One region of the Priestia sp. D51 genome, then DNA from elsewhere that is predicted to be linked to it. Evidence: a T-box and tRNA genes for the amino acid it is inferred to sense, from the RefSeq annotation. Region 1 holds a T-box; the other holds one or more tRNA genes.
What was found. A T-box is a leader RNA that pairs with one kind of tRNA and senses whether it is charged. The one in region 1 lies ahead of ACNHOZ_RS01225 (valine--tRNA ligase), so its partner is inferred to be a tRNA-Val.
Positions count from the first base shown of each region.

Region 2: it encodes a tRNA-Val, which carries the amino acid that the T-box ahead of ACNHOZ_RS01225 (valine--tRNA ligase) is inferred to sense. The anticodon was not compared.

Region 1 covers NZ_JBLTIR010000001.1:232,381-242,048, reverse strand. Annotated here, with positions in the region: gene radC (RadC family protein) at 52-738, opposite strand; gene ACNHOZ_RS01255 (Maf family protein) at 754-1,323, opposite strand; gene ACNHOZ_RS01250 (SPOR domain-containing protein) at 1,435-2,517, opposite strand; gene ACNHOZ_RS01245 (prepilin peptidase) at 2,636-3,391, opposite strand; gene ACNHOZ_RS01240 (hypothetical protein) at 3,388-3,582, opposite strand; gene ACNHOZ_RS01235 (DUF420 domain-containing protein) at 3,768-4,325, opposite strand; gene ACNHOZ_RS01230 (bifunctional folylpolyglutamate synthase/dihydrofolate synthase) at 4,482-5,780, opposite strand; gene ACNHOZ_RS01225 (valine--tRNA ligase) at 5,877-8,519, opposite strand; T-box leader at 8,602-8,846, opposite strand; gene ACNHOZ_RS01220 (hypothetical protein) at 9,077-9,274, shown strand; gene ysxE (spore coat protein YsxE) at 9,286-9,668, opposite strand, start outside.
Region 2 covers NZ_JBLTIR010000003.1:158,254-167,921, forward strand. Annotated here, with positions in the region: gene ACNHOZ_RS12780 (hypothetical protein) at 1-332, opposite strand, end outside; tRNA gene ACNHOZ_RS12785 (tRNA-Val) at 781-852, shown strand; gene ACNHOZ_RS12790 (DEAD/DEAH box helicase) at 1,021-2,466, shown strand; gene ACNHOZ_RS12795 (copper homeostasis protein CutC) at 2,531-3,160, shown strand; gene ACNHOZ_RS12800 (amino acid permease) at 3,411-4,802, opposite strand; gene ACNHOZ_RS12805 (general stress protein) at 5,249-5,587, shown strand; gene ACNHOZ_RS12810 (MBL fold metallo-hydrolase) at 5,871-6,593, shown strand; gene ACNHOZ_RS12815 (TetR/AcrR family transcriptional regulator) at 6,598-7,176, shown strand; gene ACNHOZ_RS12820 (BglG family transcription antiterminator) at 7,436-9,385, shown strand; gene ACNHOZ_RS12825 (PTS sugar transporter subunit IIB) at 9,548-9,668, shown strand, end outside.

The DNA of each region.
Region 1 (9,668 bases):
ATTTAAAATCATGACTACTATTATAACCCAAGGATTTTAAAAAGCATAGCCTTACATGTATCCTTTTTCTTTTAAACTAATATATTTTCGATCTCCGATAATTAAATGATCTAACAATTCAATTCCTATGATAAATCCGCACTCTTTTAAGCGCTTCGTTACCTCTATATCTTCTCTGCTGGGAGTAGGGTCGCCGGAGGGATGATTATGAATACAAATAAGAGATGCAGCTGAACGACGAAAGGCTTCTTTAAATACTTCTCTTGGATGGACAATAGATGAATTGAGGCTTCCGATAAAAATGGTTTGCTTGTGGAGAACTTGATTTTTCGTGTTGAGGTATAAACAGACGAAATGCTCTTGGGACAGCACGCGCATTTCTTCCATCACATAATTAGCTCCGTCTTCAGGGCCATGAATGGTATATCGCTCACTAGATTTCCGCTGTACAATCCTCTTACCTATTTCAATAGCCGCTATAATTTGAATCGCTTTTGCAGGTCCGATACCTTTAATATTCATCATTTCATCAAGCGATGCATGCTGTAAAAGTTGAAGACCTTCAAAATGCGTTAATATGCGATTGGACAGCTGAAGAACAGATTCATCTTTGGTTCCGGTGCGCAGCAAAATAGCAATAAGCTCGTGGTTAGAAAGACTAGAAGCACCCATTGCCACAAGGCGCTCTCGAGGTCTTTCATCTTGAGGAAAATCTTTAATTAGCAATGATTGATCCAATTTCGTCACTCCTTTTTAGTAGACGAAACCGTATTGTTTTAGCTCACGTATTGTTCGGGAGAGCGGCAAGCCCACCACGGAGAAATAGTCTCCTTCAATTTTTTTAACTAGCGCAGCACCGAGACCTTGAATTCCATAAGAACCAGCCTTGTCCATAGGCTCTCCTGACTCTACGTACTGTACGATTTCATCTTGTTCAATCGGCCAAAACTCTACATCAGTTTGTTCATAAAACGTATGAACTTTTGCATTTGATACGAACGCTACTCCAGTTAACACCTGATGTTTTTGACCTGACAGCATCGTAAGTGTTTCAATCGCTTCTTGTTTCGTTTTTGGCTTTCCTAAAATACGATTGCCATATACGACAACTGTATCGGCGCCTAGGACCATATCCTCTTTATAATGCGAAGCGACGTCCACTGCTTTTTGCCTAGCTAAATCCATTACTACCTCGGACGGAGTGTATGATGGATTGACGATTTCTTCAATTGTACTAACGTGAACGGTAAAGGGAATGTGAAGCTGCTGAAGTAATTCTTTTCGACGAGGAGAGCCTGAGGCTAAAATTAATGTTTGTTTCATACATCTCACCTTTGCATTTTGATTTTAAAAAAGAAGGACACACCGTTATTTTAGCAATTTCATCTCTAAATGACAATAAACAAGTGAGGCAGCATTACACTACCTCACCTGTTAAGACGTTACAAGGCTTTCATACTGCTGAAGAGCTTTTAACACGTATCGCTGAGCAAGCCAAGCGTCTTTACTGCTTTTATTGTCTTCATATGAAGATAGAGAAGCCGCAGCCTTTTGAAGGGTGCTCACCATGGTTTTAATGTCTTCATTTGACGCTTCTTTCTGAACTTTTGTCAGCTCTTTTTTCAAAGATTTGATATCGGCTACCCGCTCTCCCTTAATCGCTTTAACAGATTGATCTAAGAGATTAGCGATAAACGGCTGCGCTGTTGTTATAACCGTTTGATCTTTTTTCCCTAATTCGCTAGTGGGCTTAATTTCATAAGACTTTACATATACATCTTTACCTTGTTGTTTATACGTTTTACTAAGTGCCTTTGCTTTTTCTTCTCCAGTGGCAGCACCAACGACAAGAGAATAGGTTTTAGGTGAAAAAATCTCGCCTGCTTCGTTCTCTTCTTTCCATTTATCCATTGCTTTATTTGCAGCAGCTTTTGATGAAAAAGCACCTGCTTGCACAATGTAAAAGGAAAAAGGGTCTAAAGTAGAAGCAGCAGCTGACGTATCCTTCGATTCCTGTTCGCTTTTCTTTTCAGCTTTACCAACACTTTCAGTGGCAGACGCTGTTTGAGCAGCTTTTTCTTCTTTCGCTCGCTCACTTGTTTGTGCTTTGCTTACAGGCTGTTCGCTTCCTGTCATCATTTTCACACCAACCATACCGATGCCGCTGCCTATTCCGACTGCTAGTAATACAATCACAGCCGTTCGTTTGATCACACCGCCGTTTACTGTTTTAATCGAAACATTTTTAGGGTGTAATCGCGGCTTTTTCTTCTTTTCATTTCTTACATCTTCAATAAACACCACTTTATTTTCTTCCACATGAGAATCTTTGGATGCCGGTTCCGGAAGAACCCACGTAAATTCGTCTTTTTCCGGCGCTTGTTCTTCCTTCTCATCCTTAGATTGACCATTGATTTTAATTGAAATTTTTCGTTCCTGCTTGTCCACTGCCCCACCGCCTTTAGTTAACGTAGTCTTAGTACCGGTTGTAAGCTGAGGTAAACCGACATAAAACATACACTTTTTTCCATGCTATCATAGAAGAAAAAAAAAATAACAAGACATTTGTCGTCTTGTTACAAAAGGTTTTCGCTATTTAGTTACAGAAATTTTAACTTTGTCGAAGACTTGAAGCTCAATAAAAATAGTTGCTAACATACCAATCTATCAATTCGTTTCCATGAAAATAAGCAGCGATTGTCCCTATAAAAATAAAAGGAACGAAAGGAATTGGTACACCTACCTTTGCCTTTTTCATTAACAATGCTCCTATACTAACGGTTCCGCCTATTAATATAGCTAAAAAAAGTGATAGCAAAACAAGCTTTACTCCAAGCACAATACCAATCAAACCATACAATTTAATATCTCCTTCTCCAAGGCCTCCTCTGCTGAGAAATGCGATTAGAAAGAGGAGAAAAAATGCGATTCCTCCTCCCATTAAAGAATCACTCCACGAAGTTAATGGAATGAAAAGACGCTCAAGAAGAAAGATAGGCAAAAAGAAAAGCAGCACCTTATTTGGGACAATCATATAGGCTATATCTGAGACAACGATAATTGTTAAAAAAGAAACAAAAGTTAATATGACAATCAGTTCTAACGTCATATTCAATTTAAAAAAAGCATATACAAATAAACTTCCTGTCGAAAATTCTACGAACGGGTAGATGAAGGAGATTTTTTTGCGACACATACTACATTTTCCTGCATTTTTAATGTAGGAGACTACGGGGATTAACTGTTGTGGAGAAAGAACGTATAAACAGTGTGGACAATGAGATCTTGCAGATAAAATAGATTTTCCCTGAGGAATTCTAAGGCCTGCTACGTTGTAAAATGAACCTAGAGTGATACCTGAAACGAATAGATAAAGGTAAATTATACTCATACGACTCCTTCCATTTCAGGGGTATAGAATACTAACTGTAGATTTTCTTTTGAATGGGGCAATGTATCTTTTCCTTTTAAATAGCTGCCAATAAACGGTATGAGAAAAGCTGCTAGAAGACCTATTACGATAACCAGTATAATCACTTGCGTGAGAGAAAGTCCTTTATTCTCTTTTGACAGTTTATTCATTTCCACACCTCTCTTTTATTGATTAGTATCAAACAGCTCCTTCATTAATAAACTGAATCTTAATACCCATAAAAGTCATATTCTGTATGCCTCCTTCCTTAAAACACACCTTTTATAGGTAATAAGGATTATACCACTAAAAAACAAAAACAGCATAAAAAAACATCTGCAAAAGCAGACGTTTTTTAATAGTAAGGAGCCATAAATAAGTAGACAATTACACCTGTAAGGCTTACATAAAGCCAGATTGGCATTGTCCATCGCACAATTTTTTTATGTTTTTCAACTTGCATTGTCCAGCCCCACACAAGTGCAAACAGTGCCAGCGGAACGATAATCGCTGCTAAGAAACTGTGTGTGATCAAAATAAAGAAGTAAATGGGACGAACAATTCCTTCTCCACCAAACGTAGCTGTTTCCGTTGAGATATAGTGGAACGTTAAATATGAAACTAAAAAGAGCAGTGTAGAAGTGAATGCCGCTAAGATAAACCCTCTATGAGCATTGATGTTTTTTCTAAAGATTGAAATCAACGCTGCAACTAAAAAAATAAACGTAAAACTATTCAAAATAGCATTTAACCGTGGAAAGATAGTCAAATCAAAACTTACTTTTCCTTGATAGCCAATATTCGAAAAGAACAGCAGTAAGATAATAACATTCGCTATCACTGAAAAGGTAAGAATAATACCGGTAAAGTTTTTATTACTTTTCGGTACAATTTTTTCATTATTCTTACTCATGTTAACAATCTCCTTATTTAGTGATGTACATGTTTATTATATATCACTTACCTAGGGGGTGAAAGTGACAATACTTTGAACTTAGTGCTTCCTTATTATTTGTATCCCTTTCTTACATTATGTTAAAAGCAGCAAGATTTCACTTGCTGCTTCTGCTCATTTGAGAAGAAAGGCCCGCACTTCTGATATAAAATACAGAGACCCTGTAATCACGACCATGTCTTGTTCACCTGTCGCCTTTTCCTTTACGTAAGCAATTGCTTTTTTCCACTCCTCGTCCATATGCTTATTACGATGAGTACTCATCTCATAAAGTTCCCCAGCTGCGCGAGCACGAGGAAAGTCAAACGACGTAAATGTAATACTTGCAGCGATTGTTTCAAGTTCTTGGACCATTCGATCAGCGCTTTTATCATTTAAGCAGCTGAAGATTAAATGAATGTTTCGATCTTCATAATGAAGGCGTAAAGTAGATAACAAGCTATCAATGCCTTCTGCATTATGAGCCCCGTCAATAATCGTTAAAGGATGCTCATTTACTATCTCAAAGCGGCCGTTCCACTTTGTATGCTGAATCCCTTTTATCATTTGCTCATTGGAGATAGAAAGCTTTTTCTTTTCTTTTAAATAACAAACGGCCATCACAGCCAAAGCTGCATTTTTAACTTGATGATAGCCAAGCATATTTAATTGCAAGTGTTCAAATGTACCATACGGCGTTTTTAACGTAAAGCCTTCTCCATTTGCTAAGGGCTCATAGTTTTCAATTTTAAATTCTTTTCCTAACACAAATAACGAAGCCTGCTTCAAATTTGCCTCTTCTGCAATGACGTCAAGCGCCTTTACTTGCTCTGCACCAGTAATAATAGGGACTTCTTTTTTAATAATCCCCGCTTTTTCTGCTGCAATTTCTTCTACCGTATCACCTAGTATCGCCATGTGATCAAATCCAATGTTTGTAATAATACTCACCATAGGATTCACAACGTTTGTTGAATCATATCGTCCCCCAAGACCTGTTTCAAACACAACATAGTCAACTGAATCATGATAGCCGAAATAAAGAAAAGCCATGATTGTAATCACTTCAAATTCCGTTGCTGACCCTAAGTCCGTATGTTCTAGTCGCTCCACTACAGGCTTTACTTCCTGAACAAGAGCGGTCATTGCTTCATTTGAAATAGGCTGTCCATTCACGCTAATCCGCTCATTAAATGTTTCGATATAAGGGGAAGTAAACGTTCCAACTTTATACCCTGCTTCTTCTAACATATTTCGCAAATACGAAACAGTAGAACCTTTACCATTCGTCCCAGCAACGTGAATAACATTTATATTTTGCTGCGGAAAATCAAGCTGCTCTAGCATCCATTCCATTCGTTCTAACCCCGGCTTGATTCCAAAGCGAAGTCTGTTATGAATCCAATCAAGCGCTTCTTCATATGTCGTTATCATCTTTTATTCACCTTTCTTTTCCATCGCTATTATTATGTAAAGAAAAAGCGTCGCTATACAAGCCACGCTTTTTCTGTTGGTTTATTAACCCATTGATTATCCGCGTAATTCAGCAATACGAGACTGAACAGCTTCACGTTTTTCAACGTAATCTTGCTCTTTTGCACGCTCTTCTTCTACTACTTTAGCAGGCGCTTTTGCAATAAAGCCTTGGTTGTTTAATTTCTTTTGTACACGTTCTACTTCTTTGTTTAACTTATCGTATTCTTTTTCTAAACGGGCGATTTCTTCTTCGATATTAATTAAACCTTCAAGAGGTAAAATTAATTCTGCGCCTGTTACAACAGCAGTCATCGCTTTTTCATCTAATGAAACATCGGTTGAAATCACAAGCTCACTTGGATTACAGAAACGTTCTACATACGCACGATTCTTTTCAAGCTGACTTTGAATATTTTCATCTTTAGCTTTAATAAATAATTTTACTTGTTTGCTCATCGGCGTGTTCACTTCAGCACGAATGTTACGAACAGCACGGATAATATCTACAAGTAAACGCATATCGTTAGCAGCTTCTTTATCCGAAAGCTCAGCGCGTACTTCCGGCCATTTAGCTACTGTAATTGATTCACCTTCATGCGGCAAGCTTTGCCAAATTTCTTCAGTAATAAACGGCATGAATGGATGTAAAAGTCGCATTGTGTTATCAAGTACATAAGCTAAAATTGAGCGAGTGGTCTTTTTAGCTGCTTCATCTTCTCCGTAAAGAGGAAGTTTAGCCATTTCAATATACCAATCGCAGAAGTCATCCCAAATAAAGTTATAAAGAATGCGTCCAACTTCACCAAATTCATATTTGTCAGCTAATTTTGTTACGTGCTCAATCGTTTCATTTAAGCGCGTTAAAATCCATTTATCCGCAACTGACTTTTCGCCTGATAAATCAAGCTCTTCAAATGTGATGCCGTCCATGTTCATTAATGCAAAACGAGAAGCATTCCAAATTTTATTTGCAAAGTTCCACGTCGCTTCGACTTTTTCAAAGCTGAAGCGTAAATCTTGTCCCGGTGAGCTTCCTGTAGATAAGAAATAGCGAAGAGAATCTGCACCGTATTTCTCGATTACTTCCATTGGATCTACGCCGTTACCAAGTGATTTACTCATCTTACGACCTTCAGCATCTCGTACAAGACCGTGAATAAGTACATCGTCAAACGGACGTTTACCCGTAAATTCAAGACCTTGGAAAATCATACGAGATACCCAGAAGAAAATAATGTCGTAGCCCGTTACAAGCACATTTGTTGGGTAGTAGCGTTTGAAATCAGCTGCATCCACATCCGGCCAGCCCATTGTTGAGAACGGCCATAGCGCTGAACTGAACCATGTGTCTAATACATCTGAATCCTGTTCCCAGTTTTCGATATCTGCTGGAGCCTCATGATCTACGTATACTTCTCCAGTTTCTTTATGATACCAAGCTGGAATGCGATGTCCCCACCAAAGCTGACGCGAAATACACCAGTCGCGAATATTTTCCATCCAGTGTAAGTATGTCTTTTCAAAACGATCAGGCACAAAGTTTACTTTTTCTTCTTGTTTTTGAAGATCTACTGCTTTATCTGCTAACGGCTGCATTTTTACAAACCACTGAGTTGATAAATAAGGTTCAACAACGGCACCGCTTCGTTCACTGTGACCTACTGAATGCATGTGGTCTTCAATGTTGAACAATACGCCGTCTTCTTGAAGGTCTTTAACAATTTGCTTACGGCAAGCAAAACGATCCATTCCTTCATATTTACCTGCTTTGTCATTCATCGTGCCGTCTTGATTCATCACTAAAATACGCTCTAAATTATGACGGTTTCCAATTTCAAAATCGTTCGGGTCATGAGCAGGCGTAATTTTTACCGCACCAGAACCGAATTCCATATCTACATAATCATCGCCTACGATTGGAATTTCACGACCTACAATCGGAAGGATAACCTTTTTGCCGATTAAGTGCTTATAGCGATCATCTTCAGGGTGAACAGCTACAGCCGTATCTCCTAGCATTGTTTCAGGACGAGTTGTTGCGATTTCAATATGTCCAGAACCATCTGCCAACGGATAGCGCATATGATAAAACGCACCTTGTACATCTTTGTAAATAACCTCGATGTCTGAAAGAGCTGTTTTTGTAGCTGGATCCCAGTTAATAATATATTCTCCGCGATAGATTAACCCTTTTTTGTAAAGCGTTACGAATACTTCGCGCACTGCTTTAGAAAGGCCTTCATCAAGCGTGAAGCGCTCGCGTGAATAGTCTAAGCCAAGTCCTAGCTTCGACCACTGCTGGCGAATAAAGCTTGCATATTCTTCTTTCCATTTCCACGTTTCGGCTACAAAATTTTCGCGGCCTAGATCGTAGCGGCTTTTCCCTTCGCTGCGAAGCTTTTCTTCTACTTTTGCCTGCGTTGCAATCCCCGCATGGTCCATGCCGGGAAGCCATAAAACGTCATAGCCTTGCATGCGCTTCATACGCGTTAAGATGTCTTGTAACGTTGTATCCCAAGCGTGCCCTAAATGCAGCTTGCCCGTTACGTTTGGGGGTGGAATTACAATTGTATATGGCTCTTTTTCAGGGTCATTTGTTGCTTCAAAAAACTTCCCGTCTAACCAATACTGATAACGATTTTCTTCAACGGCTTTTGGATCATACTTCGTTGGAAGAGTCACTTCTTTTTCAGACATAATGTATACCTCCATAATATAAAGTTTCAGTCTTTAGAAACTGTGTAAAGCTTTTATAAACATAAAAAAACTCCTTTCCTAATAAAAGGACGAAAGGAGTTGATTTCGCGGTACCACCTTTTTTTATAGACGTATCCCGTTTGATAAGCCTATACACTTCATTTCATAACGGTTGATTAACCGGCTTTTTCTACTGAGCTATGCAGCTGTTCAAAAAAGCTACTCATAGGCGACATTCCGAGTGCACATTCTTAAGAAATCTCACAGCAGCTGATTTCTCTCTCTGAAAGACGAACATCCCGTACTCTTCCTATTCACTGTATTTATGTATGAATTTCTCTTAATTATACTATATGAAAAAATGTTGAATCGTCAATAATCTTCTCCATTTTTTTATGATTATATTCATAATTTTTTTGTTCTGCTCTTTATTTTTTCATTCACTCGCTAATTTTGGAAATAAAATGAAAAATCCGCTCAAAAAAATGGCACCATTTCTTTCTTTTTTCATATACTTACTTTAACCTGGGCAAGTGGATTGAAAGGGGCATGTACAAATGAAGAAACGAATAAATGTAAATTCGTATCAGCTGCAGCGGTGGCTCAAAACAGCAGGAGCGGCTTGCGGACAGTTTATTGTTCCTTTAACAATTTTTCAAGGTATACGTACACTATTCTTCCCCACAACCTTTGATGTACTGTTGTTGGCACTGCTTGCCATACTAGCGGTTGCTTTATATTCGGACTGGATTTAAAAACCCAAGCGCTATTCATTCGCTTGGGCTTGTGCAGCTGCTTCCGCTGCCATTTTTTTTTGCTGATCTACTTCAAATATTTTAATATTGAGCTGTTCAATGTTTTTCGTCAGCCAGTATGCTCGAATAAATGACTGCATATGTTCAAGCTCCGTTTTACTTTCTTTATGCTGCCTATATTGAACGATACACTGATACAAGGGTTCTGGAAACGCTAAATAACTGTGCAAAAGCAGTCTTTCCTCTTCTCTGAGAGCAAAATGTTTTTCATACGTACTAAACCACTCATAGCTGTCATAGGTAGTTACTGGGTACGTGCGAAGAGTACGGAAATAAAATGAGACCAAATCATAAATCGGCGAAGCATCTTTTGCATGTTCAAAGTTAATAAAAA
Region 2 (9,668 bases), on a different contig from region 1:
ATAATTTGATTACGTAAATCAATTGCTCTTTTAATTTTTATTTCGTCTTTTTGTTCTAGATTTAATCCTATTATATTTTTCAATCTTTGCAATGCTGTTGAAATGGATACAGTATGTTTTGGTTTATCTATATTTTCATATATAAGAAATTCATTTCTTCTTCTTAACACTTCTTTGAACATTAATTCCATTGATTGAACAATATCAACTAAAGAAAACTTCAAATATCGTTTCTGAGTTTCAAAAGAAACTTCAGAAGTAGCCCAATTAAAGTGGCTTAAGGAGTTATGTAAAAAATCATAGGAATTTTCTAATAAGGTTACTTTTATCATAAAGGCTCTTTCACCCCTATATTTATTATTTTATAAAATGCTTTTTGCATCAAGCAATCATACCTTTAATATTAAAGTACTTTCCACTTTTATGAAATAAATAAGTACTGATATTTACCATTTTTTAAAGGTGGTTAGTTAAGTTAACCATTATACAAGATATGAAGAATCAGTTGACAACTCTCTAGGTATCAATGGGCTATCTATTCTGCAATCGATTGAAACTAACAATTTGTAAATTTTTTTCACTATAATAACTATAAGAATTTAGAAAGCAACACAGTGTAATTCAATATAATTTATCTAATACAACCGTCACTTCCCATTAATTCAATTGGTGTTATTTTTTAAGTTTATATGTAAAAAAATACTTGAAGAGTTTTGGTCAAATAGCGTATAATTAAGCAAACAGATTGATGTAATTGTTGTTATAGTCAATACATATTGCGAGCGATTAGTTCAGTGGGAGAATACATCCTTGACAGGGATGGGGTCGGGGGTTCGAATCCCTCATCGCTCATACCAAAGCCGTTTTCTTATTAATAAGAGAGCGGCTTTTCTCTTTGGCTTAACAAACCAATGCTATATTAAATCTTGAGCGCGCATAGAAGAATTAAAGTATAATGAAACATAGTGCATCAGGTCATGATAAAGATAATCACTAATTTAAAATAAATGAGGGTACAAAATGAATCAAAGAAGTTTTAGTCAATATGGTCTTAGTGACAAGGTAGCTAAGGCGCTTTCTAGCCTGCAATACAATCATCCTACGGAAGTACAAAGTAAGGTGCTTCCCATTGCGCTAGAAGAAAGAGATGTGGTCGTGAAGTCTCAAACAGGAAGTGGAAAAACGGCTTCCTTCGGCATTCCACTGTGTGAATTAGTTAACTGGGAAGAAAATAAGCCCCAAGCCTTAGTGTTAACACCTACACGAGAGCTGGCTGCGCAGGTAAAAGAAGATATTACAAATATCGGCCGTTTTAAGCGAATTAAAGCAGCTGCTGTTTATGGAAAATCACCGTTTGCCAAGCAAAAAGTAGAATTAAAGCAAAAAACACATATTGTTGTAGGTACGCCTGGACGAGTGCTTGATCATATAGAAAAAGAAACGCTGGCATTAGAGAAAATTCGTTATTTGGTTATTGATGAAGCAGATGAAATGCTAAATATGGGTTTTATTGACCAAGTGGAAGCGATTATTCAACATCTTCCTAGTGAGCGTGTAACGATGCTTTTCTCGGCTACGCTTCCGGAAGATATTGAAGAACTGTCTCGCAAATATATGAAGAAGCCGGTTGATGTTGAAATCAAAGCGAACGGATTAACAACAAGCACGATTGACCATTCTGTTATAACAGTACAAAATGAAGGTAAATTTGAACTGCTGAAAGACGTAACTACAGTAGAAAATCCGGACAGCTGCATCATTTTTTGCCGCACGCAAGAGCAGGTAAATACGCTGTTAGATGATTTAGATGATCTTGGATATCCTTGTGATAAAATTCATGGGGCAATGGTGCAAGAAGACCGTTTTGAGGTTATGAATGATTTCAAAAAAGGGAAATTCCGCTATTTAGTAGCAACAGATGTAGCTGCGAGAGGAATTGATATTGATAATATCACGCACGTTATTAACTATGACCTTCCGTTGGAAAAAGAAAGCTACGTTCACCGTACGGGAAGAACGGGACGTGCCGGTAAAAAAGGGAAGGCTATCACATTTGTAACGCCTTATGAAGAGAGAATGCTATCGGAAATTGAAGAATATATTGGTTTTTCGATTCCAGTATCTACTCCTCCTTCTAAAGAAGAAGTACAGCAGGCAGCATTCGCTTTTAATGAAAAAATTAATGAGCGTCCAGAAGTTAAAAAAGATAAAAGCGAGTCATTAAATAAAGACATTATGAAGCTGTACTTTAACGGCGGAAAGAAAAAGAAAATTCGAGCGGTCGATTTTGTAGGAACAATCGCAAAATTAGACGGAGTAACCGCAGACGATATTGGAATTATTACCATTCAAGAAAATGTCTCGTATGTAGAGATTCTGAATGGAAAAGGTCCCAAAGTGTTGCAAGCAATGAAAAACAAAACAATTAAAGGAAAGAAATTAAAAGTTCATAAAGCGATTAAATAATAAAGGAAAGTCCATCTTTTTAAAGATGGGCTTTATTTATACAGCCAATAAAGGAGTTGAAAGTATGAAGTACATAAAAGAAGCGTGTGTAGAAGGGTATGAGCAGGCAAAAAAAGCGGAAAAGCTAGGAGCAGACCGCATTGAATTATGTGATAATCTCAGTCAAGGAGGCACTACGCCAAGTTACGGCACCATTCAACATGCAAGTGAACATCTTGATACAGATATCAACGTGATTATTCGCCCAAGAAGCGGTGATTTTTTATATTCCGAAGCAGAATTTCAAATTATGAAAAAAGACGTTAAAGCATGTAAAGACCTTGGAGTAAACGGAGTAGTATTCGGCATATTAACAGAAAAAAATGAAATCGATCACGGACGGACTAAAGAATTAATAGCAGAAGCTCGTCCTTTAAGCGTTACGTTTCATATGGCATTTGATGAGATTAAAGATAAATACAAAGCCATTGATATACTTAGTGAAATGGGAGCAGACCGCATTTTGACCAAAGGTGGGAAAGGGTCTGCTTTGCAAAACTTGCAGGTGATCCGAGAACTGATCACATACGCCAATGACCGTCTTATTATTTTGCCCGGCGGAGGAATTCATGAAGGCAACGCAGATCGGGTTATAAAAGACACACAGGCAACTGAATTACACGGAACAAAAATTGTAGGAGATTTATCGGATTAAATAAAAGAGGCTGGGACAAAAGTATGTTAGTCAAAGTGAAAAACGAACCACTAATCAACATGTTTGATTGGTGGTTCGTTTTTTTGTGATGGTAAATATAGTTTTATGTGTTTCGTTTCTTCTAGCAGGTGATTGAAGGGCAAAGCGAAGCCTTGCACGGAAATCAACTGCGGTGTCATAAGCAGTCTAGCTCATCTATCTCCCTTGTTCATCTTTAGGTTGGATTCATTTCGTTATGTCTCAACCTCTTTTATTTTGATGTGTTTTCTTTTGCTGCTAAGCCGCTCGTCATTTTGGTACGCTGAAAGAAAAACGAACCTACGACGAGTACAGCAATTAAAAGAGTTAAAAAGAACTGTGAACGCAATGAATCAATAAATGCCATGGCAATAAAGATACTAGTGATGGCAACGATTGTAGCGTAAGTTAAGTAAGGAAATAACCACATTTTAATTTTTAATGCTTCAGGGTTTTCTTTTTCATATTTTTTTCTCATTTTAATTTGTGAAAATGCAATAACGAGGTACACAAGAAGGGCTACGCCGCCTGATGCATTCACTAAGAACAAAAAGATTTTATCTGGCGAAATGTAGTTAAAGATGACGCTGATGTACGAAATAACTGTACATGCTAATATCGCGCTAACCGGTACGCCTTTTTTATTTAATTTTGAAAAGCTTTTTGGCGCATTACCATTTTGAGACATGGAAAACAGCATACGAGAGCTTGTATACAAACCAGAATTCAGACAAGAAAGGACAGCTGTTAAAATAATAAAGTTCATAATTTGAGCGGCGGCCGGTATGTTTACTAATTCAAGAATAGAGACAAATGGGCTTTTCATTAGGCTTGATGAATTCCATGGAAGAACGGTTACTAAAATAAAAATAGATCCTAAATAGAAAAATAAAATACGATAAATAACGGTATTGGTCGCAATGGTAATGGCTTTTTCAGGTTGAGAAGATTCACCTGCCGCGGTTGCAACAATTTCTGTTCCCATAAAGGAGAACATGACAAGGGCGATTCCTAAAAATACAGAACTAATTCCATTCGGTAAAAAGCCGCCTTTATGCAAAAGATTGGAAGTGCCGGGAGAATCAATTCCTGGAATGAATCCACAAATAATAGCAATACCTAAAAGTAAAAAAAGAACGATACTGACAACTTTAATGAGAGAAAACCAATATTCAAATTCTCCGAAAGATTTAACAGAGTACAGGTTGGTCATCGTTAATAAAAAAGTAAGAGCCAGGCTGACTCCCCAAGACGGTAAAGACGGGAACCAGTATTGAATAATATTTGCACCTGCAATGGCTTCAACAGCAATAACGATAACCCAGAAAAACCAGTAGAGCCAGCCAATTGTGTAGCCGGCCCAAGGGCCTAATGCCTCTTTTGCATAAGTGGAAAACGAACCGCTGGAAGGATTTGCAGTAGACATTTCTCCAAGCATTCGCATGACTAAAATAACGAGTAAACCAGCAAATGCGTACGAAAAAATAGAGCCGGGTCCAGCGGTGTTAATGAGTGATCCGCTTCCAATAAACAATCCAGCGCCAATAATTCCTCCGAGAGAAATCATGGTGATATGCCGGATCTTTAACTCTTTTTTTAACTGTGGGTGTGGATGGCTGTTCATTTGTAACCTCCTGTATAATCTGAATTTTTAGTTAATATGGAGAATTATATTATGTTATAAGGTGCAAGGACAGGATGTTGTTAGAAGTTCTTTCATATAAAAAACCGGATATGAATGGTTGCATTCATATCCGGCTTACTCTGACACAGACATTCATTATGCGTGGAAAGTACCTGATTAGCGCCTTTTTTCTTTATTATAATAAGCAATGCAGATGAATTTTTTATGAATGGTAGCTGAAAATAAGCTGAATGATTGTTTTAGATACGTTAATCAAAAGAGATATACATCCGATTAAAGGATAATATGGAATGATATTCAAACTCTCCGTAAAGCGCTAAATGCGGGTTTTCCTTTCTGAAAACGGGTATATATAGTAGTAAGAAGTTCATTCTTTTGCTAAGTATAAAAGAAAGATGTGCGATAGAAACAGGAGGTTATAAATAATGAAACATGTTGAAGTAGTAGAAAACGGAGCGAATATTAACGAAGCAGTTAATCAATTTGCAGATAAAGGTTTTGAGAAAAATGAAGTATACGTGTTTACCTATGACAAGGAAAATTCTAAAAATTTAACAGAAGTAACGGACACAAATATTATTCGACTATCTGAAGAAGGTCCTTTACATTCAGCAGCGAGTTTATTTTTAACAAGAGAAGATGAGCTTCGAACAAAAATGGCTGCGCTAGGTTTATCAAAAGACGAAACAAAAAAATATGAAGAAGAGTTAAAGAAAGGCAGTGCGATTGTAGTGGCTGCTACGGGAGAAAGAAAAGACGTTTAATTTTAATAGAGGCTAGGGCAAAAGTAGTTTAGTTAAAGTAAGATCCGAACGCGGTTGATTCTCTATCAAGAATCAGCCGCGTTCGGATTTTTTTGTGGGGACGGTGTAACATGTGATCTATACGAGCTTCTTTATTCCATTTGTTCGTCTTTAAATTCACTCGATTTCGTTATGTCTCACACTTTTTTTGTTTTTTCCAATATATGATTGATAAAACTAATGGTATTAGTTAAAATAAAAACTAATACCATTAGTTTTTATTTTGATAATAGGGGATGAGGAAATGAGAATAGTTCGTGAGAAAATGTTGTATCAATTGACGTTTTTGCCTCGATTTTTTCCAGTGAATTGTTATTTAGTCGAAGAGAAAGACAGTCTTACGTTAATTGATGCGGCTCTTCCTTACAGCGCGTCAGGTATTTTAAAAGCTGCAGATCAAATTGGAAAACCGATTACTCGAATTGTTTTTACTCATACTCATGAAGATCACATCGGAGCGATTGATAACGTGAAGAAAAGTTTGCCGAATGCTTCTGTTTACATGTCGCAAAGAGATTATCGATTATTTTCAGGAGACTTCACACTAAATTCTGAAGAACCTCAAAACCCAATCCGTGGAGGAATACCAAAACTAGGAAAGATTTCAACTAAAATTGATCATTTCATCGAAGAAGAGTCTTATATAGGCTCACTTGCTCCTATTTTTACACCTGGACATACACCTGGGTCTATGTCTTTTTTAGACCAGAGAACAAACGCATTAATTGCAGGAGATTCTTTCCAAGTGCGGGGAGGAGTTGCCGTATCAGGTCAGTTAAAACCGCTGTTTCCGTTTCCTGCTTTTGGAACGTGGAGCAAAGAGCTAGCGCTTAAAAGTGCAGAAAAGCTATATGAATTAAACCCATCACTTCTTGCTGTTGGACACGGAAGAATGCTTTCTCAACCGCTAAAAATGATGGAAAAAGCAATACAACAAGCAAAAGTGAAAATAGAAAAGAGGAGATGAAAGGATGTCGCCACGACAAGGACTAGATTTCAAAAAGGTTATTCAAACAGGTGGAAATTTGGCTAATCGTGAAGGGTTTTATGCTGTTACAATTGCTTCATTAGCCAAAGAATTAGATGTTCGCCCTCCGTCTTTGTATAATCATATAAAAGGGTTAGAAGAGCTGCGCAAAGAACTGGCTTTAAGCGGACTGCAGCAGCTACACTATCTTCTAAAAAGTGCTGTTGAACATGCTTCTGCAGAAGACGCTGTTTATCAGCTAAGTAAAGCGTACGTTTCATTTGTAAGAAAGTCTCCCGGAATATACGAAGCAACGGCAACGGTGGCACCAACGATACAGGATGAAGAAGTACAAAAAGCATCTGATAACATCGTATTTTTAGTGCTGGAGGTGTTAAAACCGTATCATCTTCCAGAAAGTGAAGCCCTTCATGCTGTTAGAAGTCTCCGCAGCATTTTACATGGATTTTCTTCTTTGGAGCAAAAAGGGGGATTTGGAATGCCGTTAAGTACTGATGAGACACTAGATTTTTTAATTCGTACGTTTGTATTGGGGCTACACCGGTATGAACAGACCCCATAAATTTCATTAATGGCACTAAGCCTAACGCTTTAATGGAAATTGAAAAAAAACAGAAAGAATGATAGATTACAAATAAAGACATTTATTCCTATTGTTTTAGGGTTGTTACTGATGAAGCAGGCAAAACCTAAGCTGCAAGGACAGAAAAGGTAGTTTCTGTTTGTTGCTGTTTAGGTATTTTTTGCTTTTGTTTAAAATAACCAGCTCTTTTAATTTATTTTATAAAGGGGAAATCTTCTGAGAATGGAGAGAAACAAACATGCTTAATTCAAGAATAATCGTCATATTAAGAGAACTAATGTCCGTACAGTCTACATTATCAACCGTTACGAGCGAATATTTAGCAACAGTAAATCAGGTATCTTCTCGAACTATTCGAACGGATATAAAACAGTTAGATGACATTTTGTCTCAGTACGGGGCCAAAATTAAATCAGCTCGAGGGACGGGATATGAACTTAGCGTTTTAGATGAAAAACAATTTCATCAGCTATTAAAAGAACTTTCGGCTAATCAATTATTTGATTCAACTTCTATTCCAACCGTTCCTGATGACCGCGTGCATTATTTAATTAAAAGACTGCTGCTAGCAGACGAATATTTGAAGCTCGAAGATTTAGCAGACGAGTTATATATTAGCAAATCAACGGTTCAAAACGATTTAAGAGATGTTAAAAAACAGCTGTGTAAGTATGATATTCTTTTAGAAAAACGTCCTAACTATGGCTTGAAAGCTAAAGGGGACGAAATGAAAATGAGATTTTGTATATCTGAGTACATATTTAACCGAAAAGATAAAGAAGTAGATATGGTATACAATGAAATATCCATCCTGCCCCAAGAATCAATCTTAACGATTAAAGCCCACATTTTAAATCAAATAAAACGATACAATATTATGGTTTCAGATATTGGATTAAATAATTTAATCATTCATTTAGCAATAGCTTGTAAGCGAATACAAGAAGAAAATTTTATCTCTTTGTATTCAGAAGACTTGCTTGAAATTATGGAGCATAAAGAATATGAAGTAGCAGCTGAAATTGTGAGGGAAATTGAAAAGGCATTCAAGATTCGTTTTCCGAAATCAGAAACAGCGTATATCGCCATTCATTTGCTAGGTACAAAAATGCTCAACAATAGCAATCATGAAGACAAAGAAGTGAAGCAGTTTATTGCCGCAGATATTTATGAATTAACAGCGGCTATATTAGAAGCAATTGAAAAAGAGCTTCATTTAGGAATTAGTGAAGATTCAGAGCTGATTCTTGGCATGAGTTTGCATTTGAAACCGGCTATCAACCGCTATAAATATGGAATGAATCTGCGAAACCCGATGCTTGAAGGAATTAAGAGTCATTACCTTCTTGCTTTTGAAGCTGGAATTATTGCCGGGAAGGTTTTAAAAAATCGCCTTGAAATTGACATGCATGAAACGGAAATTGGCTATTTAGCTTTACATATTGGAGGGGCCATTGAACGTCGGAAAATTATCAATCAGCCTAAGCGCTGTTTGATTGTATGCGCATCGGGAGTAGGGAGTGCAAAGCTATTATCATATAAGCTGCAGGCTACGTTTGGATTAAATCTTACTATTTTAGGAACAACTCAGTATTATAAGCTTCACCAAATGTCGCTGCACTCTTTAGATTTTATTGTTAGTACCATTCCAATTCCAGAGGATCTTCCTGTTCCTGTAGTACAAGTAAGTACAATTCTAGGAAACAATGATTTTAAAAAAATTGAATGTTTAATGAAGAATAAACCGCAGTCTTCGTTAGAATACACGAAAAAAGAATTAGTATATTTACAGCAAGAATTTCAAACAAGAGAAGAAGTGCTTCATTTTTTAGGAGAGAAATTAACTCATCTAGGACTAGTTCCTTTTCAATTTATAGAATCTGTTTTTGAAAGAGAAGCTGCATCCCCAACAAGTTTTGGCAATCTCGTTGCGATTCCGCATCCTATGGTTCCTCAAACCGATACGACGTTTTGGGCCATTTGCACGTTAAAAAAACCGATTATGTGGGAAGGAAACCTTGTCCAATTTATTTGTCTTTTAAGTGTAAAAGCAAATAATCAAGGCGATTTGCAGAAGATGTACAGTTTGTTAGTCCGCGTCGTAGATGATAAGCAGGTCGTGCAGCGCTTAGTAAAGTGCAAGGATTATGAGGAGTTTATAGAGGTATTTATGAAAAATATTAGATAAAAAAAGAAGTCCAAGAGAGGGCTTCTCTTTTTGTCTGAATGTTCAAACATAATTTTTCCGTTACTAACGGAAAAAGGTTGTGTATAAATGTAAGCGCTTTTATTTTAAGATAAAACTATCAACAAAACAGATGACAAAATAAAAAAACCGGGGGAATGACAAATGAATATTCTATTATGTTGTGCAGCTGGAATGTCTACAAGTTTACTAGTAACAAAAATGGAAAAAAGCGCTCAGGACCAAAGTACGGAGTATAAAATTTGGGCGGTTCCTGGTGACTCTG